DNA from 3 places in the Streptomyces sp. NPDC007346 genome. Region 1 is predicted to be linked to each of the others. Evidence: riboswitches for the same ligand, from Rfam matches in the RefSeq annotation. Region 1 holds a riboswitch; each other region holds the start of a gene.
The links. A riboswitch is a leader RNA that binds a small molecule or an ion and turns the genes downstream of it on or off. The one in region 1 is predicted to bind cobalamin.
Positions count from the first base shown of each region.

Region 2: it holds a riboswitch for cobalamin, as region 1 does, so the genes downstream of both, AB0917_RS27595 (prenyltransferase/squalene oxidase repeat-containing protein) here and AB0917_RS09305 (CoA-acylating methylmalonate-semialdehyde dehydrogenase) in region 1, are expected to answer to the same signal.
Region 3: it holds a riboswitch for cobalamin, as region 1 does, so the genes downstream of both, AB0917_RS32555 (ribonucleoside-diphosphate reductase subunit alpha) here and AB0917_RS09305 (CoA-acylating methylmalonate-semialdehyde dehydrogenase) in region 1, are expected to answer to the same signal.

Region 1 covers NZ_JBEYKR010000021.1:49,876-61,914, reverse strand. The annotation lists gene AB0917_RS09345 (bifunctional 2-methylcitrate synthase/citrate synthase) at 1-528, opposite strand, end outside; gene prpB (methylisocitrate lyase) at 638-1,543, opposite strand; gene AB0917_RS09335 (MmgE/PrpD family protein) at 1,543-3,063, opposite strand; gene AB0917_RS09330 (short-chain fatty acyl-CoA regulator family protein) at 3,258-4,715, shown strand; gene AB0917_RS09325 (enoyl-CoA hydratase) at 4,749-5,510, opposite strand; gene mmsB (3-hydroxyisobutyrate dehydrogenase) at 5,591-6,523, opposite strand; gene AB0917_RS09315 (enoyl-CoA hydratase/isomerase family protein) at 6,520-7,587, opposite strand; gene AB0917_RS09310 (acyl-CoA dehydrogenase family protein) at 7,584-8,738, opposite strand; gene AB0917_RS09305 (CoA-acylating methylmalonate-semialdehyde dehydrogenase) at 8,735-10,237, opposite strand; cobalamin riboswitch at 10,461-10,640, opposite strand; gene cobF (precorrin-6A synthase (deacetylating)) at 10,757-11,581, shown strand; gene AB0917_RS09295 (VOC family protein) at 11,569-11,958, opposite strand.
Region 2 covers NZ_JBEYKR010000139.1:3,970-16,008, reverse strand. The annotation lists gene AB0917_RS27610 (ATP-binding cassette domain-containing protein) at 1-347, opposite strand, end outside; gene AB0917_RS27605 (energy-coupling factor transporter transmembrane component T) at 344-1,525, opposite strand; gene AB0917_RS27600 (hypothetical protein) at 1,533-2,501, opposite strand; gene AB0917_RS27595 (prenyltransferase/squalene oxidase repeat-containing protein) at 2,498-5,320, opposite strand; cobalamin riboswitch at 5,443-5,579, opposite strand; cobalamin riboswitch at 5,683-5,761, shown strand; gene AB0917_RS27590 (prenyltransferase/squalene oxidase repeat-containing protein) at 5,886-7,304, shown strand; gene AB0917_RS27585 (short-chain fatty acyl-CoA regulator family protein) at 7,333-8,829, opposite strand; gene aceA (isocitrate lyase) at 9,202-10,482, shown strand; partial or broken gene AB0917_RS27575 (hypothetical protein) at 10,563-11,369, shown strand; gene AB0917_RS27570 (chitinase) at 11,520-12,039, shown strand, end outside.
Region 3 covers NZ_JBEYKR010000223.1:822-7,654, forward strand. The annotation lists gene AB0917_RS32535 (carbon starvation CstA family protein) at 1-1,666, shown strand, start outside; gene AB0917_RS32540 (YbdD/YjiX family protein) at 1,663-1,866, shown strand; gene AB0917_RS32545 (hypothetical protein) at 1,999-2,685, shown strand; gene AB0917_RS32550 (GNAT family N-acetyltransferase) at 2,685-3,194, shown strand; cobalamin riboswitch at 3,242-3,382, shown strand; gene AB0917_RS32555 (ribonucleoside-diphosphate reductase subunit alpha) at 3,516-5,930, shown strand; gene AB0917_RS32560 (ribonucleotide-diphosphate reductase subunit beta) at 5,930-6,833, shown strand, end outside.

The DNA of each region.
Region 1 (12,039 bases):
CACGCTCCCGAAGCACATGTGGAAGAAGTTCTCCGCATAGCCGAGCGACGGATCGGGCGCCACGGGCGCGAGCCCGTGCCGCCGCCGGTGGTCGGCGGCCACGACGACCGGCAGCCGGGCCAGCAGAGCGAGCGACTTGGCGTGGTGGGCGGCGGTGCTGCCGTCCTCCTCGGTCGGGTCCTCGGAGCCGAAGAGGCTCACCGCGGTCCGCAGCACGTCCATCGGGTGGCAGGTCTCCGGCAGCCGGGCCAGCAGCTCCGCCGTCGTGCGGCCCAGCGGCCGCAGCGCCCGCTCACGCGCCTCGAAGGCGCGCAGCTCGGCCGCGTCGGGCAGCTCGCCGTACCGGAGCAGGTACGCGACCTCCTCGAAGGAGCAGCGGGCTGCCAGGTCCTGGACCGGATAGCCGCGGTAGGTGAGGGAGTTGGTCTCCTGGATGACGGTGGAGATGGCGGTGGTGTCGACGGCGACGCCGGCGAGACCGCGATGGATCTCGGGGGTCGCGGCGGGTGCGGGCACGGCAGTGGTCATGGCGGGCCTCCGGGCATGCGAAGAGGAAGGGGGAGGGATGGCGTGGGGTGAAGGGGGTGCCCGGCCGGGGCGGGTGCCGGCCGGGCGGGCGGCTCACGTCCGCGGAGGCTCAGGCGCCGGGCGGCAGCGTGAAGTCGAAGACCGCCGAGTCGAACGCGCCGTACTCCCCGTATCCGAGCACCTCGTACAGCCGTGAGCGCGTCTGCATCCGGGGGAGCAGGGCCCGCTGGGTGCCGTCGGCGGCCAGCGTGCGCAGCCCGTCCTCCACCGCGCCCATCGCGAGGCGGAAGAGGGTGACGGGGTAGAGGGCGATGTTGTAGCCGAGGTTCTCCAGGGTCGCCGCGTCCAGCAGCGGCCCCTTGCCGAACTCGGTCATGTTCGCCAGCAGCGGCACGTCGAGGGCGGCCCGGAACGCCTCGAACTCACCCTCGTCCGCGAGCGCTTCGGGGAAGACGGCGTCCGCACCCGCGTCCACGTAGGCCTTCGCGCGGTCGATCGCCGCCGCCAGCCCCTCCGGGCCCCGGGCGTCCGTACGGGCCGTCAGAAGGAAGTCCCCGTCGCGGCGGGCGTCGGCCGCGGCCCGCACCTTGCGGACCATCTCCGCGCGCCCCACGAGCGTCTTGCCGTCCAGATGGCCGCAGCGCTTGGGGTTGACCTGGTCCTCCAGGTGCAGCCCCGCGAGCCCCGCGTCCTCCATCAACTGGACCGTGCGCGCCGCGTTCATGGGCTCGCCGAAACCGGTGTCCGCGTCGATCAGGGCGGGCAGATCCGTGACCCGGGCGATCTGCTGGGCCCGCGCCGCGATCTCGGTCGACGAGGTCAACCCGAGGTCGGGGAGGGCCAGTTCGGCGGCGAGGACCGCCCCCGACAGATAGACCGCCTCGAACCCGGCCTCCTGGATCAGCCGCGCCGAGTACGGGTTGATCGCGCCCGGCATCCGCAACAGCCCCCCGGAGGCCAGCTGTTCACGGAAGGCGCGGCGGCGATCGGCGGGTGTGGTGCGGGTGTGCAGCATCAGAACAGCCCCTTCGGGAGCCCGGCGTCGAAGGCGGCGACCGCTTTCGTGTCCACGACCGGGAAGAGCGCGTCCAGCCCGTTTGCCGGCAGCTCGGCCAGACCCTCGGCCGCCGCCAGGAACCGGTCCTGGTCCCCGGCGGCGACGATGCCCTCCGTCAGTGTGCGGAACTTGGCGGTGTACCCCCTACGGTCGAACGGGCGGGCCCCCGCCGGGTGCGCGTCGGCCACCGCCAGCTCGTCCTCGATCACCGTGCCGTCCACCAGCGTCACCACCGCCCGGCCGCCGAAGGCCCGCCGCTCGGGGTCCGGGTCGTGGTAGCGCCGGGTCCACTCCGAGTCCTCCACCGTGGAGATCCGCTGCCACAGCTCGACCGTCCCCGGCCGCTGCGCCCGCTCGGGGGCGTAGGACCGCTCGTGGTGCCAACTGCCGTCCTCCAGCGCCACCGCGAAGATGTACGGCACCGAGTGGTCCAGCGTCTCCCGGCTCGCCGTCGGGTCGTACTTCTGCGGGTCGCCCGAACCGGAGCCGATCACCTGGTGGGTGTGGTGGCTGGTGTGCAGGACGATCGAGCGGATCTTCTCCGTCGGGCCCGTCCGCTCCCGCAGCCGCCGCGCCAGATCGATCACCGCCTGCGCCTGGTACTCGGCGGAGTGCTCCTTCGTGTACGTGTCCAGGATCGCGCGCCGCGCCTCGCCCGGCTCCGGCAGCCCCACCGTGTACGCCGCGTCCGGGCCGTCCAGCATCCGGGCGAGGAACCCGTCCTCCCCCTCGTAGACCGGCGAGGGCGACCCCTCGCCGCGCATCGCCCGGTCCACCGCCTCGATCGCCGCCTTGCCCGCGAACGCCGGGGCGAACGCCTTCCAGCTGGAGATCTCACCCTTGCGGGACTGCCGGGTCGCCGTCGTCGTGTGCACGGCCTGCTGGACCGCCTGGTACGTGGTCTCCGTGTCCAGCCCCAGCAGCGCGCCGAGCCCGCACGCGGTGGCGGCGCTCAGGTGGGCCACATGGTCGATGCGGTGCTCGTGCAGGCAGATGGCCCGCACCAGCGCCACATGGATCTCGTACGCGGCGACGATCCCGCGCAGCAGCTCGGCGCCGTCGCGCCCGGTGTGCTGGGCCACGGCGAGCAGCGGCGGGATGTTGTCGCCCGGGTGCGAGTAGTCCGCCGCCAGGAACGTGTCGTGGAAGTCCAGCTCCCGTACGGCCGTGCCGTTGGCCCAGGCCGCCCACTCGGGGGAGACCCGCACACCGGGGGAGGCGCCGAAGAGGGCCGCGCCCGGGGCGCCGGGGTGGGCCAGTGCCTGGCTGCGGGCGACGGCGACCGGGCGGCGCAGCAGCGACGCCACGGCGACGGAGGCGTTGTCGACGACCCGGTTGACGGCCATCGCGGCCGCCTGCGGGTCGAGCTCGGGGGCGTCCTGGGTGCCGGTGGCGACGGCCGCCAGCTTCCAGGCGAGCTGCTCCTGACGGGGCAGCCGGTCGGCGCTGGGGTGGACGCGGACGTGGTGGTCGATCACGGGGCTCCTCGCGGCGGTGGCGGTGCGGTACGAGAGGAGCATTCCCCGCCACGGCCCCCGGTGCGACCGGTCCACTGTGCACAATCCGTACCCCGCTGAGCTGCGAAACTGCGAATCCTGCGAAAGATGCGGATGCTACTTTCGCAGCAGACGTCACCGCACAGGACCCGGGCGGGGGAGAGGGGCTGCGATCCATGGGACGGCCTGCCGGACGCAAGATCTACGCCCACGCCAAGCTGCGGCGGCTGCGCCGCGAGCACGGGATGAACCAGGTGGAGCTGGCCCGCGCGCTCGGCCTGTCCACCAGCTACCTCAACCAGATCGAGCACAGCCGCCGGCCGCTGACCGCCCCGGTGCTGCTGCGGATCGCGGAGGTCTTCGGCGTCGACCCGGAGTTCTTCTCCGAGGCCGACGAGGAACGGCTCGCCACCGACCTGCGCGCCGCCCTCGGCGACGAGGCGTGCGGGGCCCCGGTCCCCCTGGAGGAGGCGGCCGACGTGGCCCGCGACCACCCGGAGGTGGCCCGCGCCCTGGTCGCCCTGCACCACCGCTACCGGGAGGCCGCCGAACGGGTCGCCGCCCTCGCCCCGCCGCAGGACGGCGAGAGTCTGCTCACCGCCGAACCTCACGACGAGGTACGGGACTTCTTCTACGCCCACCACAACCACTTCGGCGCACTCGACGCGGTGGCCGAACGTACCGCGACGGACCTCGGCGCGGGCTCGGCGGGCCGTACCGCCGACGCGCTCAGGGAACGCCTCGCCGCCCGCCACGGCATCACCGTCGTGGTGACCGCCCCCGAACGGGCCGCCGACGCCCGCCGGTTCGACCCCGACAGCGGCCTCCTGCTGATCTCGCCCCGGCTCAACGAGGCCCAGCGCGCCTTCCAGCTGGCCACCCAACTCGCCCTGCTGGAGCACGGATCGCTGCTCGACACCCTGGTCGCCGGCGGTGAACTCGCCTCCGGGCAGGCCGCCGGTCTGGCCCGCATCGGCCTCGCCAACTACTTCGCCGGCGCCCTGCTCATGCCGTACGCCGCCTTCCACCGCGCCGCCGAGGAGCTGCGCTACGACATCGAACTCCTCCAGGCCCGCTTCGGCGTCGGCTTCGAGACGGTCTGCCACCGCCTCAGCACCCTCCAGCGCCCCGGCGGCCGGGGCGTGCCCTTCTCGTTCCTGCGTGTCGACCGGGCGGGCAACATCTCCAAACGGCAGTCCGCCAGCGACTTCCACTTCTCCCGGCTCGGCGGCACCTGCCCGCTCTGGACGGTCTACGAAGCGTTCTCCGCGCCCGGCCGCATCCTCACCCAGGTCGCCGAAATGCCGGACGGCAAGCGGTACTTCTGGGTGGCCAGGACCGTGACGCGCGGCGGATTCGGGCACCGCGCGCCCAGGGCCGACTTCGCCGTCGCGCTCGGCTGCGAACTGCGCCACGCCCACCGCCTGGTGTACGCCGAGGGCATGGCCCTGGACGCGCCCGGCTCCGCGACACCCATCGGGCTCGGCTGCCGGATCTGCGAACGGCGGGACTGCGCCCAGCGGGCCCGGCCTCCGGCCGGGGGCCGGCTGGCCGTCGACCCCGACCGGCGCACCCATGTGCCGTATCCGGTGGTCGCCGACGGCTCGGCCGCGCCGGACGAGCGCCCCTCGTAGTGGCCCGCGGCGGGTGGACCGCGCTCACGGAGGTCAGCGGTGCGTGAACTCCGCGGGCCGCTTCTCGGTGAACGCCTTCATGCCCTCCTTCTGGTCGGCCGTCGCGAACACCGCGTGGAACAGGCGGCGTTCGAAGCGGACGCCCTCGGCGAGGGTGGTCTCGAAGGCGCGGTTCACCGCCTCCTTCGCCATCATCGCGACGGGCGCCGACATGCCGGAGACGGTGTCCGCGACCGCGAGCGCCTCCGCCAGCAGGTCCGCGTCCGGGACGATCCGGGAGACGAGACCGGCCCGCTCGGCCTCCTCGGCGTCCATGTTCCGGCCGGTCAGGCAGAGGTCCATCGCCTTGGCCTTGCCGACCGCCCGGGTCAGCCGCTGGGAGCCGCCGATGCCGGGGATCACCCCGAGCCGGATCTCCGGCTGCCCGAAGACGGCCGTGTCCGAGGCGATCACCAGATCGCACAGCATGGCCAACTCGCAGCCGCCGCCCAGGGCGTAGCCCCGTACGGCGGCGATCGTCGGCGTACGGAGCTGACCGAGCCGGTCCCAGGCGGTGAACCAGTCGCTGAGGTACATGTCCATGTAGCTCTGCGGCTGCATCTCCTTGATGTCCGCCCCCGCCGCGAACGCCTTCGCCCCGCTGCCGGTGATGACGATGCAGCCGACGTCCGGGTCCCGGTCCAGCGCCTCGGTCGCCTCGACGGTCTCGCGCATGACGTCCAGGCTCAGCGCGTTGAGCGCCTTGGGCCGGTTCAGGGTGAGCAGGGCGGTACGGCCCCGGCGCTCGACCAGGATGGTTTCGTAGGGGCCCGGGGTGGACGCGCTCTCGTTCCCGCCGCTCTTGCCCGAGCCGTTCTCGGTCTCACTGTTCTCGCTCACGTGGTGGCGCCCTTCTGCGTATCGGTGGTGCTCGGTGAAGCCGCCCGGATGGCGCGGACGATTCCCGAGAAGTCCTGGTCCGCCCCGGCGCCCTCGGCGAACCGTGCGTACAACTCGGCCGCACGCAGACCCAGTTCGGCATCGATGCCGCCCGCGCGCAGGGCGTTGGCGGCCAGGGAGAGGTCCTTCGCCATCAGCGGTGCGGCGAAGCCGGGGCGGTAGTCGCGGTTGGCCGGGCTGGTGGGGACCGGGCCGGGGACGGGGCAGTTGACGGTGAGCGCCCAGCACTGGCCGGAGGCCGCCGACGCCACGTCGTACAGGGCCTGGTCGGAGAGGCCGAGGCTCTCGGCGAGCACGAACGCCTCGCTGACGGCGATCATGGAGACGCCGAGGATCATGTTGTTGCAGATCTTCGCCGCCTGCCCGGCACCGCCCGCCCCGCAGTGCACCGCCTTTTTGCCCATCACGGACAGCAGCGGCTCGGCCCGCGCGAACGCGGACTCCTCGCCCCCGGCCATGAAGGTCAGCGTGCCCGCCTCCGCGCCCACCACCCCGCCGGAGACCGGGGCGTCCAGCGAGCGGTGACCGGCCGCCGCGGCCGCCGCGTGGGCGGCGCGGGAGTCGGCCACGTCGATGGTCGAGCAGTCGACGAACAGGGTCCCCGGGCGGGCCGCCGCGAGCAGCCCCTGCTCCCCGTAGAGCGAGAGGACATGGCGTCCGGCGGGCAGCATGGTGATCACCACATCGGCCACCGCGGCGGCGTCGGCGGCGGACCCCGCCCGCTCCACCCCGCTCGCCACGGCGGTCGCCAGACAGGTTTCCACCAGGTCGTGGCCGAGCACCCGGTGCCCGGCCCGCACCAGGTTGGCGGCCATCGGGCCGCCCATGTGGCCCAGGCCGATGAACGCGACGGTCGTGGTGGTGGTCACCAGGGCACCTCCTGCGGTGAGTCGTCCGCGGCGAGGGAGAGCCCCTCGTCGCCGGTCGGAGCGAAGTAGCGGGCCACGTCCGCGTCGGTGACCTCCACGAGCGTGCCGGGCGACCAACGAGGTGTCCGGTCCTTGTCGATCACCTGGGCCCGGATGCCCTCCACCAGGTCGGGGGAGGCCAGGGCCGCGTACGAGACGCGGTACTCCTGCTCCAGCACCCGCTCCAGCGGACCGAGTTCGCGCGCCCGGCGGAGCGCGGCGAGGGTGACCTTGAGCGCGGTGGGCGAGCGCCCGAGGATCGCCTCGGCCGCCTCACCGGCCGCCGGGGCGCCGGAGGCGAGCAGCCGCTCCACGATCTCCTCGACCGTGTCGGCCGCGTAACAGTGGTCGATCCAGGCGCGGTCGGCCTCCAGTACCCCCGCAGGCGGCTCCTGGACGTGGCGGCCCAGCACGGAGGCCGGCGGCTCGGTCCGCAGCCCGGCGAGGAACGCGGGCAGGTCGTCCACCGGTACGAAGTGGTCGGCCAGCCCGCACAGCAGGGCGTCCCGGGCCCCCACCACCGCACCCGTCAGAGCGAGATGGGTGCCCAGCTCGCCGGGGGCCAGCGCCAGCAGATACGTGCCGCCGACATCCGGCACGAAACCGATCCCGGTCTCCGGCATGGCCACCTTGGACCGCTCGGTGACGATCCGGACACTGCCGTGCGCCGAGACGCCGACTCCGCCGCCCATCACGATGCCGTCCATGACCGCCACGTACGGCTTCGGATAGCGGGCGATCGCGGCGTTGAGCCGGTACTCGTCGCGCCAGAACGCGGCCGACGCCCTGCCGCCCGCGCGGGCGTCCTCGTAGATGGACCGGATGTCGCCGCCCGCGCACAGGCCGCGCTCCCCGGCCCCGGTGATGACGACGGCTCCCACCTCGGGGTCGTGCTCCCACCGCTCCAGGGCCGCCGCGATCGTCTCCACCATCGGGTGGGTGAGGGCGTTGAGCGCCCTCGGCCGGTTCAGGGTCAGCACCCCCGTACGCCCCTCGGTGCGGGCGAGCACGAGCTCCTCGCTCATCGCAGGGCTCCCGTCAGGCTCCGGGCCACAATCACGCGCATGATCTCGTTGGTCCCTTCCAGGATCTGGTGGACCCGCAGGTCCCGCACGATCTTCTCGATGCCGTACTCGGCCAGATAGCCGTAGCCGCCGTGGAGTTGGAGCGCCCGGTCCGCCACCGAGTAGCCGGTGTCGGTGGCGAAGCGCTTGGCCATCGCGCACAACTCCGGTGCCCCGCCCACCTTCCGGTCCAGCGCCTCGGCGGCCTGCCGCAACAGGGCGCGGGCGGCGGCCAGTTCGGTCGCCATGTCGGCCAGCCGGAACTGGAGCGCCTGGGAGTCCAGCAGCCGGCCGCCGAACGCCTCCCGGTCCGCGAGATGGGCCAGGGAACGGTCCAGCGCGCTCTGCGCCCCGCCCAACGAGCAGGCGGCGATGCCGAGCCGGCCGCCGTTGAGACCGTTCATCGCGATGCGGAAGCCCTCGCCCTCGGCGCCCAGGAGCCGGTCGGCCGGGACGCGGACCCCGTCCAGCACGACCTGCCGGGTGGGCTGCGCGTTCCACCCCATCTTCTTCTCGTTGGCCCCGAACGAGAGTCCCGCATCGTCCCGTTCGACGAGGAACGCGGAGATCCCGCCGGGCCCGTCCTCGCCGGTGCGGGCCAGCACGATGTAGAGGTGCGTGGCGCCCGCCCCGGAGATGAACTGCTTGGTGCCCGTCAGGACGTAGTGGTCGCCGTCGCGCACCGCACGGGTGCGCAGCGCGGCGGCGTCGGAGCCGGCGCCCGGTTCGGTCAGGCAGTAACTGCCCAGCTGCTCCATGGTGCAGAGCTCCGGCAGGTACCGGACGCGCTGGTCCTCGGAGCCGTACCGGTCGACCATCCAGGCGACCATGTTGTGGATGGAGAGATAGGCCGCCACGGACGGGCAGCCGGTGGCCAGGGCCTCGAAGACGAGGACCCCGTCCGAGCGGGACAGCTCCGAGCCGCCCACATCCTCCCGTACGTACACGCCTCCCAGGCCGAGCCCCGCCGCCTTCCGCAGGACGTCGACGGGGAAGTGCTTGTCCTGGTCCCAGGCCACGGCGTGCGGGGTCAGGTGCTCCTGGGCGAAGTCGAGTGTCGTCTCGACGACCGCGAGCTGGTCGTCGCTGAGCAGGGTGGTCACGGCGGTCACCCCATGGTCGGAATCGTGAAGCTCGCGCCGTCCCGGATCCCGGAGGCGGGCCAGCGCGAAGTGACGGTCTTGGTACGGGTGTAGAAGCGGATGGCGTCCGGTCCGTGCTGGTTGAGGTCGCCGAAGCCGGACCGCTTCCAGCCGCCGAAGGTGTGGTACGCCACCGGGACCGGGATCGGCACGTTGACGCCGACCATGCCGGTGTCGACCCGCCGGGTGAAGTCGCGCGCGATGTCGCCGTCCCGGGTGAAGAGGGCGACGCCGTTGCCGTACGGGTGCTCCGAGGGCAGCCGCAGCGCCTCCTCGTAGTCCGCCGCGCGGACCACACAGACGACCGGGCCGAAGATCTCCTCCTGGTAGACCCGCATGTCCGGGGTGACCCGGTCGAAGAGCGTGGCGCCCGCGAAGAACCCCTCCTCATGGCCCTCCAGCGTGAAGTCCCGCCCGTCGACGACCAGTTCGGCACCCTCCTCGACGCCGAGGTCGACATAGCCGCGCACCCGGTCCACCGCGTCGCGCCCCACCAGCGGCCCGAAGTCGGCGTCGGGGTCGTCCGAGCGGCCGATCCGCAGCTCGGCGATCCGCTCGGTGAGCTTGGCCACCAGCGCGTCGGCGGTGTCCTCACCGACCGGGACGGCGACCGAGATCGCCATGCACCGCTCACCCGCCGAGCCGTAACCGGCGCCGATCAGCGCGTCCACCGCCTGGTCCAGGTCGGCGTCCGGCATCACGATCATGTGGTTCTTCGCCCCGCCGAAACACTGCGCCCGCTTGCCGTGGGCGGCGGCCGTGGCGTAGATGTGCGCGGCGATCGGCGTCGAGCCGACGAAGCCGAGCGCCTTGACGCGCGGGTCCTCCAGCAGGGTGTCCACGGCCTCCTTGCCGCCGTTGACGACATTGAGGACCCCGGGCGGCAGCCCCGCCTCCAGGAAGAGTTCGGCCAGCCGCAGCGGCACCGACGGGTCCCGCTCCGAGGGCTTGAGGATGAAGGCGTTTCCGCAGGCCAGAGCGGGTGCGGCCTTCCACAGGGGGATCATCGCCGGGAAGTTGAACGGGGTGATGCCCGCCACCACTCCCAGCGGCCGGCGCAGCGAGTGGACGTCGATCCCGGAGCCCGCGTTGTCGCTGAACTCGCCCTTCAGCAGGTGCGGGACACCGGCGGCGAACTCCACCACGTCCAGCCCGCGCGCGATGTCGCCGTGCGCGTCGGCCACGGTCTTGCCGTGCTCGGAGGAGAGCAGCCGGGCCAGGGAGTCCTTCTCCTTCTCGACCAGCTGGAGGAAGCGCAGCAGGACGCGGGCCCGGCGCTGCGGGTTCCACTCGCCCCATTCGAGCTGGGCCTCGGCGGCGTCGGCGATGGCCGCCTCGGTCTCGGACCGGCCGGCCAGCGGCACCCGGGCCTGGATGCGGCCGGTGTTGGGGTCGTAGACGTCGCCGTAGGTGCCCGAGGTGCCGGGTGTGTGCTTGCCGCCGATGAAATGGGTGAGTTCGCGGACCATGGAAGCCTGCTCTCGTCGGTGAGATCGTCAGGAGAGAACCGGGGATGGCGCACAGCTCCCACCGGCACACGCACCGGTCGGGTGCGCGTGGTCGCGGAAGGGCCTGCCGTCGGGGACGCGAAGGGCGGGGGCCGTCAGGGGGCGGGGAGAACCGCTCGCCGGGACGGGCCTGCGGGGCCGTGGGTGCGGACCGGTGCCATGCGTGTCTGCTCCATCCTCGTGGAAACACGGAACATCCCGCGGCCGGTATCCTGACTCCCGGATCAGCGCGCGTCCTCATGCCTTCCCGACGGCGCCTGCACCGTCAGTGGCGTGTCCTGCGAGGACGAACTCCCCGGTCACAGTGGCGGGACCGCGCCGGATTCGCACCGGCTTCCCTGACACCACGGGCCTTGAGGGTGCCCGGCTCCACGCCGGCCACCCCGCTGCTCACGAACATATAGTTGGACGTCCTAGTAAGTCCACCCCACCTCGCCCCCGGCGCGATTCCCGGCACCGCTCCTGGCATGATCGGCCGACATGAGCGACGCACCACGCCACATCCTCGTCATCGGCATGGGAGCCGGCGACCCCGACCACCTGACCCTCGCCGCGGTGAAGGCGATGCGCAGGGCGCAGGTCTTCTTCGTGCTCGGCAAGGGCCGGGAGAAGGAGTCCCTGACCCGGCTGCGGCGCGACATCCTGGCCGAGCACCTCACCGGCCCCTACCGGGTCGTGGAGGCCGAGGACCCCTGGCGGGACCGCACCCAGGGCGACCGGGGGCGCTACACGTCGGCGGTGCACGACTGGCGCCACCGCCGCGCCGACATCTGCGAACGCCTGATCACCGAGGAGCTGGCGCCGGGGGAGTGCGGGGCCTTCCTGGTGTGGGGCGACCCGTCCCTGTACGACAGCACGCTGGCGATCCTGGAGGACATCCGGGCCCGGGGCACGGTGGAATTCGGCCATGAGGTGGTCCCCGGGATCAGCAGCGTCTCCGCGCTCGCCGCCCGCCACCGCACCTCCCTCAACCAGGTCGGCCGCCCCGTCCACATCACCCCCGGCAGGCGGCTCGCCGAGGGGTTCCCGGACGACGACGGCGACATCGTGGTGATGCTCGACGGCCACGAGACCTTCACCCATCTGACGGGCAGGGGGCTGTGGATCTACTGGGGTGCCTACATCGGCACCCCGGACGAGCTCCTGGTCTCCGGACCGCTCGACGAGGTCGCCGAGCGGATCGGCCGGGTGCGCGCCGAGGCCCGCGAACGGCACGGCTGGATCATGGACACGTATCTGCTGCGCCGCCCGGCGGCCGATACGGAGGGCCCGGAGGCCACGGGCGGCGCGGGTCAGTCGAGGTAGTGGGCGCGGCCCCGCTCGTCCATGCCCACGGACCCCTCGGGGATGACGCAGAACTCATTGCCCTCGGGGTCGGCCATCACCAGGAACCCGCCGTCGGCGTACTCCTCCAGCCGGCGCCCGCCCAGCGCCTCGACCCGCTGCTGCTCGGCGGCCGGATCGGGTGAGCTGATGTCGACGTGCACGCGGTTCTTGCCCGGCCTGGGCTCACCGGCCCGCTGGAAGCCCAGGCCCTGGCCGTTCTCCCGCCGCAGCCAGACGTAGGGACCGGTGCGGTCCACGACCGGCCTGCCGAGCAGCTCGGACCAGAAGGCGGCCAGCCGCTCGGGATCGGCGGCGTCGACGACCAGGGCGTTGATCCGCGGGGGTGTGTCAGTCATGCCCCGATTGTCCCTCGGGCGGCCGGCAGCCGCCCGCTCCGCGGCTGATGGGCCCCGGCCCGTGAGCGGGGCCCGGACAGG
Region 2 (12,039 bases), on a different contig from region 1:
ACCGGGGAGATCGCCAACTGCTCCATGGCGTAGGCGAGTTCCTCCTCCACCGTGTCCGTGACGAAACCGTCCAGCGGGTCCTGGCCCACCACGCCGACGACATCGGCGAGTTCGCGGGGCGGGTGGTCGGCGGTGGTGCGGCCGTCGACGGTGACCGTGCCGTACAGCGTGCCGCCCGTGAAGTGCGGCACGAGGCCGTTGACCGCGCCCAGCAGCGTCGACTTGCCGACCCCGGTGTGGCCCACCACGAGGCAGAGTTCGCCCTCGTCGACCTCCAGGTTCACCTCCCGCAGGACCGGCTCGGCGGCCCCGTCGTACTCGACGGTGACCTGGTCGAAGGTGATCATGCGGCTTCCTCGGTGCGTGGTGCGGAGACGTACGGGACGGGCCTGCCCGGCGGCGGCGCCAGGAACCCGGCCGCCCCGGCGAGCAGGATGGCGGCGGCCGGGACGGGCGGCAGCGTCGGCCAGCTGAGCGGATGGATGGACGGGTTCAACGCGGCGGGGTCGTACCCCACGTTCACGAACAGCAGCACCGCCGAGAGCACCCCGCAGGAGGCCACCGCCCACTCCGCGAGCCGCCACGGATCGGGCCGGTACGTCGTCCGCGTGACCCGGCGCCCGCCGAGCCGCAGCCCGGCCAGGCAGAGCACCGAACCGGCCGCCAGCGCGGGCAGCCCGAGCAGCTTCGGGGCGGTCGGGTCGAGGAGACCGTACGCCCCGGCGCACAGCCCGCACATGCCCGCCAGCATCAGCGCCCCGGTCAGACGGCGCGAGCCGCGCGTCGCCGAACCGGCCCGCCCGTAACCGCGCGAGTCCATCGCCGCGGCCAGCCGCAACGACCGCTCCAGCGCGTCCTCCAGCACGGGTACGACGATGCCCCGCAGCGCCTTGAGCCCCTTGTTGCGCCCGGCCCGCAGCCGGCGGGCGCGCGCCACCCGCTGGACGCTCTGCACCAGTTGCGGGGCCACGCTGATCGATACGGTGACGGCGACGCCGAGTTCGTACAGCGCGCCCGGCAGCACCCGTAGCGCCCGCTTCGGGTTGGCGAGGGTGTTCGCCGCGCCGATGCAGCAGAGCATGCAGGCGAGCCGGAGCCCGTCCGTGGCGGCCGACAGCAGCGCCTCCAGGGAGACCGGGCCGCCGAGCTGGATGCCCGCGTACCAGTCGGGCGTGGGAATGCGCGGGAGGGAGAAGAGGTGGTGGTCGGTCGGCCTCATCCCGGTGGCGAAGACCGCCCGGAAGACCACCCGGATCGCCACGACCGTCAGCGCCAGATAGAGGTAGTACTTGAAACCGCGCGCCCACGGGGCCTCGGTGCGCCGCATGGTGATGACGTAGCCGAGCACCGCGAGGACCAGGAAGAGCAGCAGCGGGTTGTTGGTCCGGCTGACGGCGGTGGCCAGCGCGAGCGCCCAGATCCACCAGGCGAGCGGATGCAGGGTGCGCGGGAGCCGCCTGCCGCCGGTGTCCGGCCCGGGGGCCGGCACCGGCGTGCCGGGTTTCACCGCGGCGGTACGGATCACGCGGGCGCTACTCCGCACGGCGGCGGCGCTTCGCGGCGAACACGGCCGCGCCGCCGATCACCGCCACGAGTCCGGCCGTCGCCGCGACGGGCACCACCGAACCCGAGTCGTGCTCGGCGTCGGGCGCCGGCGCGGCGTCCACCACCTTCGCCGTACCGCCCGGCGCCGCCACCGCCTCACCGGGCGTCGCGGAGGCGGAGGCGGACGCGGAGTCGCTGGGGGAGGGGGACACGGAAGCGGACGGGGACACGGAAGCGGACGGGGCCGGGGAGGCGTCGGCGGACGCCGGAGGGGACGGGGCGGGCGCCCGCGACGGGGCCGCGGGGGGCGGCGGCGGAGCCTGGCCGCCCCCGACCGGCTGCCGGGTCGTCGTCGCCGGAGCGGGCTCCGGCTTCGGGGCCGGTGCCGGATCTCCGCCCGTGGGGCGCGTGTTGTGGGCGCGCAGCTGGTTCGGCGTGAGCGTCGGGCGCCCTTCCGTACCCCCGATGTTCGTCCCGCCGAAGATCCACAGATCCACGCTGCCCGGCCGGGGCTTGTAGCTCATGGCGCCGAGCTGGCTGTACTCCCAGGTGTTCTCCCCGGGGTTCGCGTGCCAGTACGACCAGTAGGCGGAGGCGGGCGGGGTGAGGACGCAGTCGTCCTGCTGGGGCGTCGGGTACTGCTTGCCGCCCTGATGGCCGCTGTAGCCGATCCGGCAGATGAACGCCGGCCCGTCGTGGCCGGTGCCGGTGGTCTGCCAGCCGCCCTGGTTGAGCAGCTCGTAGCCCGTGGTCGGCGTCGTACCGCAGGAGCGGTAGACGGGGCCGCCCCAGTGGCTGAAGTCGACGGCCAGGACCACGCCCGAAGAGGTCGTGCACCGGCCGATCGGCTGCGGGGCGGCCGCCGCCGGAAAGGCGGCGGGCGCGAGGAGCGCCGCGCCCGCCAGACCCAGTGCGGCCAGGGCGTGGCCGACGGTCCGGCGGAAGCGGGACCTCACAGCTCACCGCCCATGGCCGTACGGCGCCTGCGGGCGGCCACGACCGCGCCCCAGCCCGCCAGGACGAGTACGGCGGCCGCCGCCGCGAGGCCGAGCGTCTGCGCACCGGTTGCGGCGAGGCCGCCACCGCCACCGCCACCGCCGCTGCCACCGCCGGCGCCCGGACCGTCCGTGTTCACGATGCCCGGCCCGCCCGCGGAGCCTGTGCCGTCCCCGGGTGTGACGATCACCGGGGCGGAGGAGGAGGGCAGCGGATTGGGCGTCGTACCGTCCAGGCTGCGGGCCAGCACACCGAACGAGACGCCGGTCGAACCGCCCACCGCCTGCGTCGAGGCCCGCAGGTCGGAGCCCCGCTGCCCCTCCTCGGCCACGTTGAAGCCGCCGTCCGCGTTCTGCTGCGAAGCGAGGAACTTCAGCGCCTTCGCGATCTGCGCGCCGTACTTCCCGGCGTCCAGGGACAGGCCCTGCACGGCGAGCGCCGCCGAGTTCACGGAGTTGCCCGAGGCGCCGGGGAAGCCGCCGTTCGGCAGCTGCTGAGCGGCGAGCCAGGCCAGCGCCCGGTCCACGGCGGCCGTGTGCGTGTCGCCGGGCACCAGGTCCAGCGTCATCGCCGCCATCGCGGTGGAGTCCACGTCCGTGTCGCCCGTCGGCGGGATCAGGCTCGGCCAGGCGCCCGACTCGGCGTCCTGGAGCCCCGAGAGATAGGTGACGGGGGCCTCGGCGGCCTTCTCCTGGCCCGCCCGCACCTGGGCCATGACGCCGAGGGACTGGTCGAAGACGGACCGCGCGTAGGTGTACGCCCCCTTGTCGGCACAGCTGGTGTCCGGCGCGGTGCTCCTCGCGGCACAGACGGCGTCGGCCAGACCGGCGATCAGGTCCTTGCCGCCGAAGTCGCGAGGGTCGCGGTCGACCACCTGGGCGAGCAGGGCCGCCTTGCCCATCGAGCCGCCCATGGCGTACTCGGTGCCGACCTTGGTCCAGTCGTGCACCGTACGGCTTTCGCCGTCCTTGCCGCCCCCGTCGAGGAAGTCGACGACCGTGCGCAGCGCGTTGTCGTCGTGCCCGGTCGCGGCCAGCGCGAAGGCGCCGTCGATGGTGAGGCCGAAGTCGGCCCGCCCGGTGGGCCCGCCCGCCGTGTAGTAGCGGCCCTGGTGGAGGTTGGCGGGGCTGGTGAGGTAGGCGACGCCCTTCTTCAGGTCCGGGCCGTCACCGGGCGGCGTCGTCGGGGGCGTCGTCGGCGGGGTGGTGGGAGGCGTGGTGGGCGGTGTGGTCGGGGGAGTGGTCGGCGGGTCGGTGGGCTCGGGCACCTTCGTGGTCAGGGTGACCAGGCTGGTGGAGCTGCCCGCCAGCACGGCCGGTGCCGTCGCGTACAGGGCGGCGTCGGTGGCGTCCTCGTCGAACCCGAAGCCGCCGTCGGCCAGTTGCTCCCGCGAGAGCCACCAGACCGCCGAGTCGGCCGCGCGGACCTCACCGAGCGCGCGCAGCGCCTGCGTGGCGTAGGCGGTGGCCGCGACGGAGCCGGTGGTGGCGCCGTTGTACGGGGGGAACGCGCCGCTCTTGAGCTGCGCCTTCTTCAGGTACGCGAGCGCCTTGGCGACGGTGGCGTCGTGGCCGCCCGCCTCGTCCAGCACCAGGGCGACGAGGCCGGTGGTCATCGGGTCGCCGTCGCAATACTCGCCGGGCCTGATCAGGATGCTGGTCACCGAGCCGTCCTGGCAGACCAGTCGGGTCAGCCGGTCCACCGAATCGGCCGGCGGCACGACCCCGCCGCGCAGCAGCGCCAGCACGGCCAGCGCCTGTACGTCGCCGTACATGGCGCCCCGGAAGTCGCCCTTCGCCGTGCACCCCGGGGCGGGGCCGGTCACGCAGACGTTCTTCTCCAGGTCCCCGAGCAGGTCGTGCCCGCCGAAGTCGCGCGGGTCCTTCTCCGTGATCTCCGCGAGCAGGGCCAGCCGGGCGGCGGCATGGGCGTCGGGCGCCTCGTCGGGGCCCGCCGCGTAGGCGTACTCGTCGGTGGAGGAGGCGAGTTTGGCCACCACCTTGTCCAGGGCCGGGCTCGCGCCGTCGGCGGCGGCGAGTGCGTACGCGGCCTCGGTGGTGAGGAAGTGGTTCGGGGCCCCGGAGCCCTCGTCCACCACCTGGGTGCCGTCGTGGAGTTGGCTCGTCACCCAGCGGGCGGCCGCCGGTACGTCGATCTTTCCGGCCGGGACGCCCGGGTCGGTCGGGTCAGGCGACGGGCCGGGTGTGACGCCGCCGCCCGCGCGGACGTCGTCGGGGGTGAAGGTGGGCCGGCCGGTGGAGCCGCCGATGTCCGTGCCGCCGAACACCCATGCGTCCACATCGCCCGCCTTGGGCCGGCGGTTCATGGCGCCGAGCGGGCTGTAGGACCAGCTCTCCTGGCCGGGCGAGGCGATCCAGTACGACCAGTAGGCGGTGGCCTGCGGGGTCAGGACGCAGTCCTCGGTCTCCGGAGTCGGGTACTGCGTACCGGAGTTGAAGGCGCCGGAGCCGATGCGGCAGATGAAGCCGTCACCGTCGTGCTGGGTGCCCTCGGTGGTGAACCCGCCGTCGCGCAGGAGTTCGTACCCGGTGGTCGGGGTGGTGTCGCAGCCGCGCACCACACCTCCGCCGAACGGCCCGAAGTCGACCGCGACGACGGCGCCATGGGTGGCCGTGCACTCCTCGATCGGGTCGGCCGCCGCCGGAGCGGCACCGGTGACGAAGGCCACGCTCGCGGCGAAGGTCACCGCTGCCGCCGAGAACAGCGAGAGGAGTCTCCTGCCGGCTGTGCTCCGGTCATGTTGCTGTGCGGTCCCCACCACGGCCCCTCGTGTCGTCCGGGCGGGCCATGCGTGGCAGAAGGCCCCTTTCGGCCACGGCCCTCAAGGGGCCGCCCGCAGAGGGCTGTTCGAACCACGCCGTAGTCCGCGACGGCGTTTCTCGCTGAAATTCCTGGCCCCAGGCATTCCGGCTCGCCCGCGCGGTGGCGGGCCTACGGTTGCGGGTCAGCGCCGGATTTCGACCGGCTTCCCCTGGAGCTGAGTGCTTATCAGGCGGATTGGAACACGCTCTCGAAGAGGCCGTCAAGGTGGTTTGCGTCTCGTTGCCTCCCGGCCGACCCCGCACCCCTGCCGTCCCTGGCGCGCCCCTGCCGCCTCGGGTAGCGTCCTGGCCTGCCACGAGGGGGAACCCGGTGCGAATCCGGGGCTGACGCGCAGCGGTGTGGGACGGCAGGGGGCCGCTCCCGAGCCCGAATGCCCTGTTGGCAGCCGTATCCAGCGAAGCCGTACCCACGCGTCCGGGCGTCGGCCACCCACCCTCGCCCCCGGTGTGCACCCCAGGGGCCGGGCGGTGCCGCACGCCCCTCATCACAGGAGCAGGCACATGCCCCGTTCTGTCACCTCCCGCGCCTCCCGCCGTCTGGCCCTCGTGGTGCCCGCCGCCCTGGGGGCCTTCGTCCTCACGGCGCTTCCCGCCGCCGCGACGTCCACCCCCGCCCAGATCGCCATCTCGAAGACCAACGGGGTGGCCTACCTCAAGTCCCTTCAGGCCGCGGACGGTTCGTACGCCGGCTCCGGGCTCTCCAACGAGTGGGCCTTCAGCGCGTTCGCCGCCGCCGGAACGGCCGCCGTGGACGTGACACCCGGCGGCGACGCCACGAAGAACGCGCGCACCGTCTACCGCAACCTCCTGGCCACCCCCGGCTGGCCCTCCGCCACCCCCGTCGTCACCGACTACCAGCGCGGCACGCTCAACGCGTACGCCGCCGGGATCGACCCCGCCCGGGTCTCCGCCTCGCGCAACCTGATCGCCGACATCTACGGCTACTGGCAGAACGCGGAGGCCGGCTACTTCGGCCCGTCCGGCAACTACAACGGGACGGTCTTCGCCGCACTCGCGCTGGGCGGCGCCAGAACCCAGGCGGGCGCCCAGCGCGTACCGCAGGAGCTCGTCGACAAGATCGTCGCCCGGGTCCGGGCCAACCAGCACGACGACGGCGGCTGGACCTACAGCAAGGCCGAGGGCAACCCGACCGAGCTGGCCAAGCCGGGCGACATCGACATGACGGGCGCCTCCATGGCCGCGCTCTGCGTCTCCGGCGTCCCGAACACCGACCCCGACATCCTCCAGGCCAAGGCGTTCCTCAAGAGCAAGCTGGTCAACTCCTCCGGCGCCTTCAGCGCCCTGTACGGCGTCAACTCCAGCTCCAACGGCTGGGCCGTCTCCGGCCTCAACGCCTGCGGCATCGACCCGCAGACCGGCGACTTCCTCACCCCGCTGGGCCGGACCCCGGTCGACTTCCTGATCGCCCAGCAGTTCAACCCCGGCGGCGGCTTCAAGTACCAGCCCTCGGACACCTCCCCGTCCGCCTACTCCTCCACCGACGCCCTGCGCGCCGTCGCCGGGGGCGGCTTCACCGCCGCACCGCCCACCCCGGTCACCTCGGGGGCGCCCACCTGGGTCGCGCAGAGCGGCTTCACCTCCGGTACGGCGACGAAGCTGGCGCTCACCGTGGACGACGGCACCGGCACCCTGAAGGTCTGCTCCGTCGCCTTCACCCCCACGGGCACCACGACCGACCTCGGCACCGTCCTGGCCGCCGCGTCGACCACGTCCACCCCGGCCGGCTGCGTCACCTCCGTGGTCCCCGCCACCGGGACGGGCGCCATCACCTCGCTCAACGGCAAGGCCAACACCGGCTCGGCGACGTGGAAGGTCTCGGTCGACGGCTCGGCGTTCGCCGGGGCGACGCGCGACAAGGTGATCGGCGTCGGCGACACGATCGCGCTGCGCTTCTCCTGACCCCCGGTCCGGTGGAGGGGGCGGGTCCTCAGGCGGGCGGCGCCCCCTTCACCGGGTACGGCACGAACGTGCTGCTGTTCTCGTCGACGGCCAGCGGCTGCCCCAGCGGCGGCACCGCGCGCTGCGGGCAGTCCAGCCGCTCGCAGATCCGGCACCCCATCCCGATCGGCGTCGCCGCCGAGGCGTTGTCCAGGTCGAGCCCGTCGGAGTAGACGAGCCGCCCGGCGTGCCGGATCTCGCAGCCGAGCCCGATCGCGAACGTCTTGCCCGGCTCGCCCCACCCGCCCCGGTGGCGCGTCACGGCCCGCGCGGTCCACAGATGGCGCTGCCCGTCGGGCATGGCCGCGATCTGCACATGGATACGGCCCGGGGCGGCGAACGCCTCGTACACGTTCCACAGTGGGCAGGTGCCGCCCGCGCGGGAGAAGTGGAACCCGGTCGCGGACTGCCGCTTCGACATGTTCCCGGCCCGGTCGACCCGGACGAAGGAGAACGGCACCCCGCGCAGCCGGGGCCGCTGGAGCGTGGAGAGCCGGTGGCAGACCGTCTCGTGACCGAGCCCGAAATGGTCGGTGAGGCGCTCGATGTCGTACCGGACCTCCTCCGCCGCCGTATGGAAGGCGCGGTACGGGAGGATCAGCGCGCCCGCGAAGTAGTTGGCCACCCCGATCCTCGCCAGCGGCCAGGTCGCCGACCCCTCGTCGTAGTCCTCCGAGGCCAGCCGCGAGATCTCCCCGCCGTATTCGAGCAGCGCCAGCTGGGTGGCCATCCGGAACGCCTGCTGCCCGGGGCGGAGCCGGCTGGAGAGGTGCAGCACCCGGGCGTCCGGGTCGTAGTGGTGCAGCCTGCCCGTGTCTGGGCCAGGGGAAGCGGGGCCGGCGGGCCGTCGTGCCGGACGCCGGCCCGCGGGGGTGCCCCCGGGCCGGCCCCGCCGGTCGTCGGTGGTGGCCAGCCGGATGCCGTGGTGCTCGGTGAGCCGGGCCGCGAGCGCGGTCACGACCTCGCCGGGGCGCACCCCGATCTCCGCCGCCAGCTCCTCCGCCGCCAGGTCCGCCTCGTGCAGGTAGTTCTGCCGCCGGTAGAAGAACTCGCGGATCTCCTCGTGCGGGGAGCGCGGCAGGTCGAGACCGCCGCCGCCACGCAGCTCGGCCGCCTCCGCGAGCCGTCCGGCCAGCGCCTGGTTGCGCCGCCCGAGGTCGAGCAGGACGGACGCGACCCCCGGCAGCCGGGAGGCCAGCTCGGACAGCTCGGCGGCCGAGACGCGCGCCGTGCCGACCTCGTCGGCCAGCGCCTCGCGCAGATCCGCCAGCACCCGGGTGGTGTCCCGCTCCGAGAAGAAGCCGGGGTCGACCCCGAACGCCTCGGTCAGCCGCAGCAGCACCGGCACCGTCAAGGGGCGCGAGTCATGCTCCATCTGGTTGAGGTAGCTCGGCGAGATCGCCAGTATCCGGGCCAGCTCCGCCTGGCTCAGCCCGCGCTCCTCGCGCAGCCTGCGCAGCCGCGCACCCGCGTAGGTCTTGCTCATACCGGAGCCCTTCGCGCCGTCGTCGACATGGTGGCAACCCTAGCCGCGACACGGCCGTCGAGAGCCTTCGCAACCTTGGCAAAGCGCACGGAAAGATTGGCAGAACTTGGCACACGTCTCTGGTTGATGGCACTCAGTGCCACTCCCAGAGTTGTTCCTGCGGCCCACCGGACACCGGCTCCGGACTGGGGTACCGAGCACGATTTCATGCCCTGACGTCGTACTCCTCGGGATCCCGGACCGGTTCGCCGGGCGCATTGCTCACCGTTCCACCTCGGAGGTCCGGTGGGCCGCACCCAGGAGCCGCGTCACTCGGTGACGTGGCTTAGCACCCTTCACACGATCGACCCACACGACTTCGGGAGTGACGCCATGGCGCAGGCAAGGACGACGGCGGAAGAGCTGGCGCGGCGGTGGGCGAGCGACCCCCGCTGGAAGGGCATCGAGCGCACCTACGGCGCCGAGGACGTGGTCCGGCTCTCCGGCAGCGTCCGCGAGGAGCACACCCTGGCCCGGCGCGGCGCCGAGCGGCTCTGGCGCCAGCTGCACGAGCAGGGCTACATCCACGCGCTCGGCGCCCTGACCGGCGGCCAGGCCGTCCAGCAGGTCAAGGTAGGCCTCCAGGCCGTCTACCTCTCCGGCTGGCAGGTCGCCGCCGACGCCAACCTGGCCGGCCACACCTACCCCGACCAGAGCCTCTACCCGGCCAACTCGGTGCCGAGCGTGGTCCGCCGGATCAACAACGCCCTGCTGCGCGCCGACCAGATCGCCACCGCCGAGGGCGCCGGAGACACCACCGACTACCTGGCCCCGATCGTCGCCGACGCCGAGGCGGGCTTCGGCGGACCGCTCAACGCCTTCGAGCTGACCAAGGCGATGATCGAGGCCGGTGCGGCCGGCATCCACTACGAGGACCAGCTCGCCTCCGAGAAGAAGTGCGGTCACCTCGGCGGCAAGGTCCTCGTCCCCACCGCCCAGCATGTGCGCACCCTCAACGCGGCCCGCCTCGCCGCCGACATCGCGGACGTCCCGACGCTGATCGTGGCCCGCACCGACGCACTCGCCGCCAACCTCATCACCAGCGACGTGGACGAGCGCGACGCGCGGTTCGTCACGGGGGAGCGGACCGCCGAGGGCTTCTACCGGGTGCAGAACGGCATGGCGCCGGTCATCTCGCGCGGCCTCGCCTACGCCCCGTACGCCGACCTCATCTGGGTCGAGACCGGCACCCCCGACCTCGCCCAGGCCCGTGAGTTCGCCGAGGCGATCCACGCCGAGCACCCGGACCGGATGCTCGCGTACAACTGCTCGCCCTCCTTCAACTGGCGGGCCGCGCTGGACGACGACCAGATCGCCAAGTTCCAGCGGGAGCTGGGCGCGATGGGCTACCGCTTCCAGTTCATCACCCTGGCCGGTTTCCACTCCCTCAACCACGCCATGTTCGACCTGGCGCGCGGCTACGCCGAGCAGGGCATGACCGCCTATGTCGACCTCCAGGAGCGGGAGTTCGCCGCCCAGGAGCAGGGCTTCACCGCGGTCAGGCACCAGCGCGAGGTCGGCACCGGCTACTTCGACCAGGTCTCCACCGCCATCAACCCCGCCTCCTCCACCACGGCCCTGACCGGCTCCACGGAGGAGGAGCAGTTCCACTAGAGGTCCCTGCCGGTCGCGGGGGCACCCCGTCCCCCGCGACCGGGCTCCCGCACCGCCCACGCCCCGCTGAGGAGACCCGCATGACCCCCCCTGTCACGACCGGCCGCGTCCAGGTCCTCCTCGTACCGGGCGACCGGCACGAGGAGGACCTCACCCCCGAGGCCCTTGGCTTCATCGCCCGCCTCGACGCGGCCTTCGCCGCCCGCCGCTTCGACCTGCTCACCGAGCGCCGCCGCCGCTGCGCCCTCCTGCGCTCCGGCACCCCGCTCGACTTCTCCCGCGCCACCACCGCCGTCCGCAACGACCCCGACTGGCGGGTCGCCCGGCCCGCCCCCGGCCTCACCGACCGGCGGGTGGAGATCACCGGGCCGCCCGAGCGGCGGACGGCGGTCAACGATGACCGCCCCCTTCCTGCGCGCTTGCACCGAACTCCTGGTCCGCACCTGTCACCAGCGCGGCGCCCACGCCATCGGCGGCATGGCCGCCCAGATCCCCGGCGGTGACGCGGCGGCCCGGGAAGCGGCGCTGGCCAAGGTCCGGCTCGACAAGGAGCGTGAGGCGGAGGACGGCTTCGACGGCTCCTGGGTCGCCCACCCCGGGCTCGTCCCCGTCTGCCGGACGGTCTTCGACGGGGTGCTCGGCGACCGGCCGCACCAGCTGGAACGGACCCGCGACGACGTCCATGTCACCGGGCCGTCGACCGCGCAACGGTGGAGCGGCTCTTCGAGGAGGAGCTGGCCACGCTCGGCGCCACCTACCCCTGGGCCCGGCTCGACCAGGTCCGCGACCTGTTCGAACGCACCGCCCTGGGCAGGGAGCTGCCCGCCTTCTTCACCACGGAGGCGTACGCACGCCACCTCGTCGGCCGGCCGGTGGTGCGGGCATGAGCGCACACGTCCCGCCGGACGGCTTGGTCCAGACCTCTTGACCGAAGGTCTGGACCATTCTACGGTTTGGCAGGGTCACGACATAGGGCGGGGCGGGGCGAACCTTTCGCCCCGTCGGCGGCGGTCCCGGGCAGGAAGGACACACGGATCATGGGCCGTACATCACGGCTGCTGGGCCTCGGCCTGGCCGCGGCACTCGTCGTACCGATGCTGGTGGGAGCCGCCCCACCGAAGGCCGCCGGCACCGATACAGGTCCCGTCGCCGCCGCCGACGAGACCTGTGCGGTCAAGTCGAAGCCCGCCGGCAAGGTGCTCCAGGGGTACTGGGAGAACTGGGACGGCGCCGCCAACGGCGTGCACCCCCCGCTCGGCTGGATCCCGATCACGGACTCCCGCATCACCCAGCACGGCTACAACGTGGTCAACGCGGCCTTCCCCGTCATCCGCTCCGACGGCACCGTGCTGTGGGAGGACGGCATGGACAACACCGTCAAGGTCGCCACCCCGGCGGAGATGTGCCAGGCCAAGGAATCCGGGCTCACCCTCCTCATGTCGATCGGCGGAGCGACCGCCGGGATCGACCTCAGCTCCAGCACGGTCGCCGACCGGTTCGTGGAGACCGTGGTCCCGATCCTGAAGAAGTACAACTTCGACGGCATCGACATCGACA
Region 3 (6,833 bases), on a different contig from region 1:
CATCATGATCATCCTGCTCGCGGTCCTCGCCCTGGTCATCGTGAACGCGCTCGCCCACTCCCCGTGGGGCGTCTTCTCCATCGGCATGACGATCCCGATCGCCCTCTTCATGGGCGTCTACCTGCGCATCCTGCGGCCCGGCAAGGTCAGCGAGGTCTCCGTCATCGGCGTCGCGCTGCTGCTGCTCGCGATCGTCGCGGGCGGCTGGGTGGCCGAGTCGTCGTGGGCGGACTTCTTCACGCTGGAGCCGGGCACGCTGGTCATCTGGATGATCGTGTACGGGTTCCTCGCCTCCGTGCTCCCCGTCTGGCTGCTGCTGGCCCCGCGCGACTACCTCTCCACCTTCATGAAGGTCGGCACGATCGGGCTGCTGGCCCTGGGCGTGGTCGTCGCGCTGCCGACCCTGAAGATGCCCGCCGTCACCGACTTCGCCACCAGCGGCTCGGGCCCGGTCTTCGCCGGCTCGATGTTCCCGTTCGTCTTCATCACCATCGCCTGCGGCGCGCTCTCCGGCTTCCACTCCCTGGTCTCCTCCGGCACCACGCCGAAGATGGTCCAGAAGGAGACGCAGATCCGGATGATCGGCTACGGCGCCATGCTGGTCGAGTCGTTCGTGGCGATCATGGCGATGATCGCCGCCTGCATCATCGACCCCGGTCTGTACTTCGCCATCAACGCGCCCGTCGGCGTGATCGGCGACAGCGTCCAGTCCGCCTCCCAGGCCGTGGCCAACTTCGGGTTCACCATCACCCCGGACGCCCTGGCCCAGGCCGCCAAGGACGTCGAGGAGGCGAGCCTGCTCTCCCGGACCGGTGGCGCGCCCACGTTCGCGCTCGGCATGGCGGAGATCTTCTCCGCGGTGATCGGCGGGACCGCGATGAAGGCGTTCTGGTACCACTTCGCCATCATGTTCGAGGCGCTCTTCATCCTCACCACCGTGGACGCCGGCACCCGCGTCGGGCGCTTCATGCTCCAGGACATGCTGGGCAACGCCTACAAGCCGTTCCGCGAGGTCAGCTGGAAGCCGGGCGTCTGGTTCGCCAGCGCCGTCGTGGTCGGCGGCTGGGGCTACTTCCTCTGGGTCGGCGTGCACGACCCGCTGGGCGGCATCAACCAGCTCTTCCCGCTCTTCGGCATCGCCAACCAGCTGCTGGCCGCCGTCGCCCTGGCCGTCTGCACCACCCTGCTCGTCAAGTCCGGCCGCCTGAAGTGGGCGTGGGTCACCGCGGTCCCGCTCGCCTGGGACGTGGCGGTCACCCTCACCGCGAGCTGGCAAAAGATCTTCTCCTCGGACGTGAAGGTCGGCTTCTTCGCCCAGCGCGACAAGTACCAGGCGGGCATCGACGCGGGCGAGGTGCTGGCTCCCGCCAAGAACATGGACGAGATGCGGACCGTCGTCACCAACTCCACCGTCGACGGGGTGCTGTGCGCGCTCTTCGCGGTCCTCATCATCGTGGTGCTCGTGGACGCCGGCCGGGTCTGCTTCAACGCCATCCGCGACCCGGAGAGCGTCCGGCTCCACGAGACGCCGTACGTCGAGTCCAGGCTCGTCGCCCCGGCCTCGCTCATCGCGACCAAGGAGGAGAAGGCCGAACTGGCCGCCGCGGGCGTCGGCCCCGAGGGCGGCATCCGCAAGGAGACGGCGGGAACGGGGGACCGGACATGACGGTCGAGGACGTACGGCGGGTGGCGGGACGCATCCGCTGGTACGTCCGGGAGCTGACCGGCGAAGCCACGTACGACCGCTACGTGGCCCACGCCAGGTCCCACGATCCGGACACCCCGGTCATGACCCGCCGCGCCTTCGAACGCAGCCGCACGGACGCCCGTGAGGCGGACCCCCGCGAGGGCTTCCGCTGCTGCTGACCGCCGTCGGCCGATCGGGGCCGTCGCACCCCTCCCAGGGGCGCGGCGGCCCCTTTTCGCGCCCGTGGGCGAGTCCGGCCGCCGCTCGATTTCCCGGTGCGCGGACTCCTGACCGTACGAAAGGATGTGCCCATGACATCGCGCTGCCGGTCGCCCCGGCTCCGGCCCCTCCTCCCGACCGTGACACTGGCCCTGGCCCTGGCCCTGGCGGCGGTGACGGGCTGCGGCAGTGTCCCGGCGCCCGGCTCGGAGTCGGCGGCGGACCGGAGCTCCTCGGCCGAACCGGCGCCCGACCGGGCGGAGCTGGAGGCGCGGGCGAGCGCCGCGCAGCTCGTCACGGAGCATGTGTGGGTGACCGAGGCCGCGGGCTACGCCTTGGCGCGCCAGTCGGTCGGGGTGCTCGGTGACGACGGGTTCGGCAGCTCCTACACCGCGCCGGACGGCGGGATGCTCCAGCTGTCGGTGGAGCGCCGCCCGCACGCCGTGGCCGACTGTACGGACGGCTCCGCACCCGCCGGCGGTCAGGAGCCCCTGGTGACGTGCGAGCGGGACGGCGAACACTGGTACCGGGCCACGGAGTCGGGCCACGCGTACGCCCAGGAACAGGGCGACCTCGTGATCACGGTGAGCGGGGCGCGCGAGGTGGACCGGACGACGCTGCGGTCGGCGGCGCGGGCCGCCCATCGCGCCGACGACCACGAGCTGGACCGGGTGCTGCCGCCCGCCGGGGACGGCTCCGGACAGCAGCCCGTCGAGCGCGGCGACCTGCCGCCGGTGGGCGACGGCGCCCCGAACAACGAAGTGGGAGCGAGTGGCTGATGGATCTGACGATCAGAGTGGCGGAGCCCGGCGAGTACGCCGTACTCGGCGAGATCATCGCCGAGGCCTATCTCGGCGATGATCTGCTGGACGGCCCGCAGGACCCGTATCTGCTCAAACTGCGGGCGGTGGAGCAGCGGGCGGCCGAGGCGGAGGTGCTCGTGGCGCTCGACGCGGACGGGGTGGTGCTCGGTGGTGTGACGTATGCCGCCCCCGGCACTCCGTGGCGCGATATCTCCGCTCCGGACGAGGCCGAGTTCCGGATGCTGGCCGTGGCCCGTGCGGGGCGCGGACGGGGTGTGGGAGAGGCTCTCGTACGGGCGTGCGTCGAGCGGGCCCGGTCCGCCGAAGGCGTCCGGGGGCTGGTGCTGTCGACGCAGCCGGCCATGCTCCCAGCCCATAGGATCTACCGTCGGCTCGGCTTTCTGCGGACCCCTGAGCGGGACTGGGAGCCGGTGCCGGGCCTGCGCCTCATGACCTTCCGGCTGGGGCTGGAGGCGGCCTCCTGAGGGGCGTATTAAATCGACGCGACACAACATGTGGGGGCCGCAGCATCTGGCGCCCCCCACATGTATGCTCGACCTCGCTGTCGCCGCAGGGGAATCCGGTGTGAATCCGGAACTGTCCCGCAACGGTGTGATCAGTGTGCTTTTGCACACCTGAAGTCCGATGACCTGCCGACAGCGCGTCCGGCTCGACCGAACCGGACGCCAGACGTCCGGGCCTCGCGGATGGGCCGGTGGACGCCGTGAGCAGTGCTGCCCTCCGGGGCATCGTGCTGCCTGGCTCCCCGCTCGCCGCCGGCCCCCAGCCGAGCGAGGGAAAGCCCAGTGACCATCGCGCCCGCCGATCCGGTTTCAGCCACCGGAATCGCCGCCTCCACCACGTCCGGTGACCACGCGAACGACGGACCCGGGACCGCCCTGCTGCGGACCCTGACCGACCTCACCGTCGATCTGCCCGACACCGACCCCGGACGGGTCGCCGCCTCCGCGCTGCGCGGGCGCAACGCCCGCTCCGACGAGGCCGAGCTGCGCTCGCTGGCCACCGAGGCGGCCGCGGGGCTGATCTCCGAGGACCCCGCGTACTCCCGGCTCGCCGCCCGGCTGCTGACCCGCACGATCGCCGACGAGGCCGCGGGCCAGGGCGCGACGCACTTCTCCGCCTCGGTCGCGGTCGGCCACCGCGAGGGGCTGATCGCCGACCGCACCGCCGCGTTCGTGGCGCTCCACGCGAAGGCGCTCGACGCACTCGTCGACCGGGCCACCGCCGACGGCGCCGACGACCGCTTCGGCTACTTCGGCCTCCGTACACTGCACAGCCGCTACCTGCTGCGCCACCCGCTCACCCGCCAGGTCATCGAGACCCCGCAGCACTTCATGCTGCGTGTGGCCGCGGGGCTGGCCGAGGACGACTCGGTGCGGGCGCTGGACGAGGTCGCCGCGCTGTACGGGCTGATGAGCCGGCTGGACTACCTCCCCTCCTCCCCCACGCTCTTCAACTCCGGCACCCGGCACCCGCAGATGTCCTCCTGCTATCTGCTGGACTCCCCCAAGGACGAGCTGGACTCGATCTACGACCGCTACCACCAGGTGGCGCGCCTGTCGAAGCACGCGGGCGGCATCGGCCTCTCCTACTCCCGTATCCGCGCCCGGGGTTCGCTGATCCGGGGCACCAACGGGCACTCCAACGGCATCGTGCCGTTCCTCAAGACGCTGGACGCCTCCGTCGCGGCGGTGAACCAGGGCGGCCGCCGCAAGGGTGCCGCGGCGGTCTACCTGGAGACCTGGCACGCGGACATCGAGGAGTTCCTGGAGCTGCGCGACAACACCGGTGAGGACCAGCGCCGTACGCACAACCTGAACCTGGCGCACTGGATCCCGGACGAGTTCATGCGCCGGGTCGACGCGGACACCGACTGGTCGCTGTTCTCCCCCGCCGAGGTCCCCGAGCTGGTCGACCTGTGGGGCGACGCGTTCGACGCCGCCTACCGCGCGGCCGAGGCCAAGGGCCTGGCCCGCAAGACGATTCCGGCGCGTGAGCTGTACGGCCGGATGATGCGGACCCTCGCACAGACCGGCCAGGGCTGGATGACGTTCAAGGACGCCTCCAACCGGACCGCCAACCAGACCGCCGAGCCGGGCCGGGTCGTTCACTCCTCGAACCTGTGCACGGAGATCCTGGAGGTCACCGACGACGGCGAGACGGCCGTCTGCAACCTGGGCTCGGTCAACCTGGGCGCGTTCGTCGCGAACGGCTCGATCGACTGGGAGCGGCTGGACGCCACGGTCCGCACCGCGGTCACCTTCCTCGACCGGGTCGTCGACATCAACTTCTACCCGACCGAGCAGGCCGGGCGCTCCAACTCCCGCTGGCGGCCGGTGGGCCTGGGCGCGATGGGCCTCCAGGACGTCTTCTTCCAGCTACGCCTGCCCTTCGACTCCCCGCAGGCCCGCGCGCTCTCCACGCGGATCGCCGAGCGGATCATGCTCGCCGCGTACGAGGCCTCCTGCGACCTGGCCGAGCGGTCGGGCCCGCTGCCCGCCTGGTCCGAGACCCGGGCCGCGCGCGGTGTGCTGCACCCCGACCACTACGACACCGAGCTGAACTGGCCGGAGCGCTGGGACGCCCTGCGCGCCCGGATCGCGAAGAGCGGCATGCGCAACTCGCTGCTGCTCGCCATCGCGCCGACCGCCACGATCGCCTCGATCGCCGGTGTGTACGAGTGCATCGAGCCGCAGGTCTCCAACCTGTTCAAGCGCGAGACGCTCAGCGGTGAGTTCCTCCAGGTCAACGCCTACCTGGTGGACGAGCTGAAGAAGCTCGGCGTGTGGGACGCCCGCACCCGTGAGGCGCTGCGCGAGGCGAGCGGCTCGGTGCAGGGCTTCGCCTGGATCCCCGAGGACGTGCGGGCGCTGTACCGCACGGCGTGGGAGATCCCGCAGCGCGGCCTGATCGACATGGCGGCGGCCCGTACGCCGTTCCTCGACCAGAGCCAGTCGCTCAACCTCTTCCTGGAGACGCCGACGATCGGCAAGCTCTCCTCGATGTACGCGTACGCCTGGAAGCAGGGGCTGAAGACGACGTACTACCTGCGTTCGCGCCCGGCGACCCGGATCGCCCGTGCCGCCTCCGGTCAGGCGTCGGCCGCCGCCCCCATTCCCGTACAGCAGGCCTCGGCGCCCGACGCGGACGCCATCGCCTGCTCCCTTGAGAACCCCGAGTCCTGCGAGGCATGCCAGTAATGAGCACCAACGACACCAAGAACCTGCTCGACCCGGGCTTCGAGCTGACCCTGCGCCCCATGCGCTACCCGGACTTCTACGAGCGCTACCGGGACGCGATCAAGAACACCTGGACCGTGGAGGAGGTCGACCTCCACTCGGACGTCGCCGACCTCGCCAAGCTGTCGCCGGGTGAGCAGCACATGATCGGCCGGCTGGTGGCGTTCTTCGCGACCGGTGACTCGATCGTCTCGAACAACCTCGTGCTGACGCTGTACAAGCACATCAACTCCCCCGAGGCGCGGCTGTACCTGTCGCGGCAGCTCTTCGAGGAGGCCGTGCACGTCCAGTTCTACCTGACGCTGCTGGACACCTACCTGCCCGACCCGGACGACCGGGCGGCGGCGTTCGACGCGGTCGAGGAGATCCCCTCGATCCGTGAGAAGGCCCAGTTCTGCTTCAAGTGGATGGACTCGGTCGAGACGATCGACCGGCTGGAGACGAAGGCCGACCGCCGCCGCTTCCTGCTGAACCTGATCTGCTTCGCGGCCTGCATCGAGGGGCTGTTCTTCTACGGCGCCTTCGCGTACGTGTACTGGTTCCGCTCGCGCGGTCTGCTGCACGGCCTCGCCACGGGCACCAACTGGGTGTTCCGCGACGAGACGATGCACATGAACTTCGCGTTCGAGGTCGTGGACACCGTCCGCAAGGAGGAGCCGGAGCTCTTCGACGACGCGCTCGAGCAGCAGGTCACCGACATGCTGAAGGAAGCCGTCGAGGCGGAGCTCCAGTTCGGCCGCGACCTGTGCGGCGAGGGCCTGCCGGGCATGAACACCGAGTCGATGCGCCAGTACCTGGAGTGCGTCGCCGACCAGCGCCTGGCCCGCCTGGGCTTCCCGACGGTGTACGGCTCGGAGAACCCGT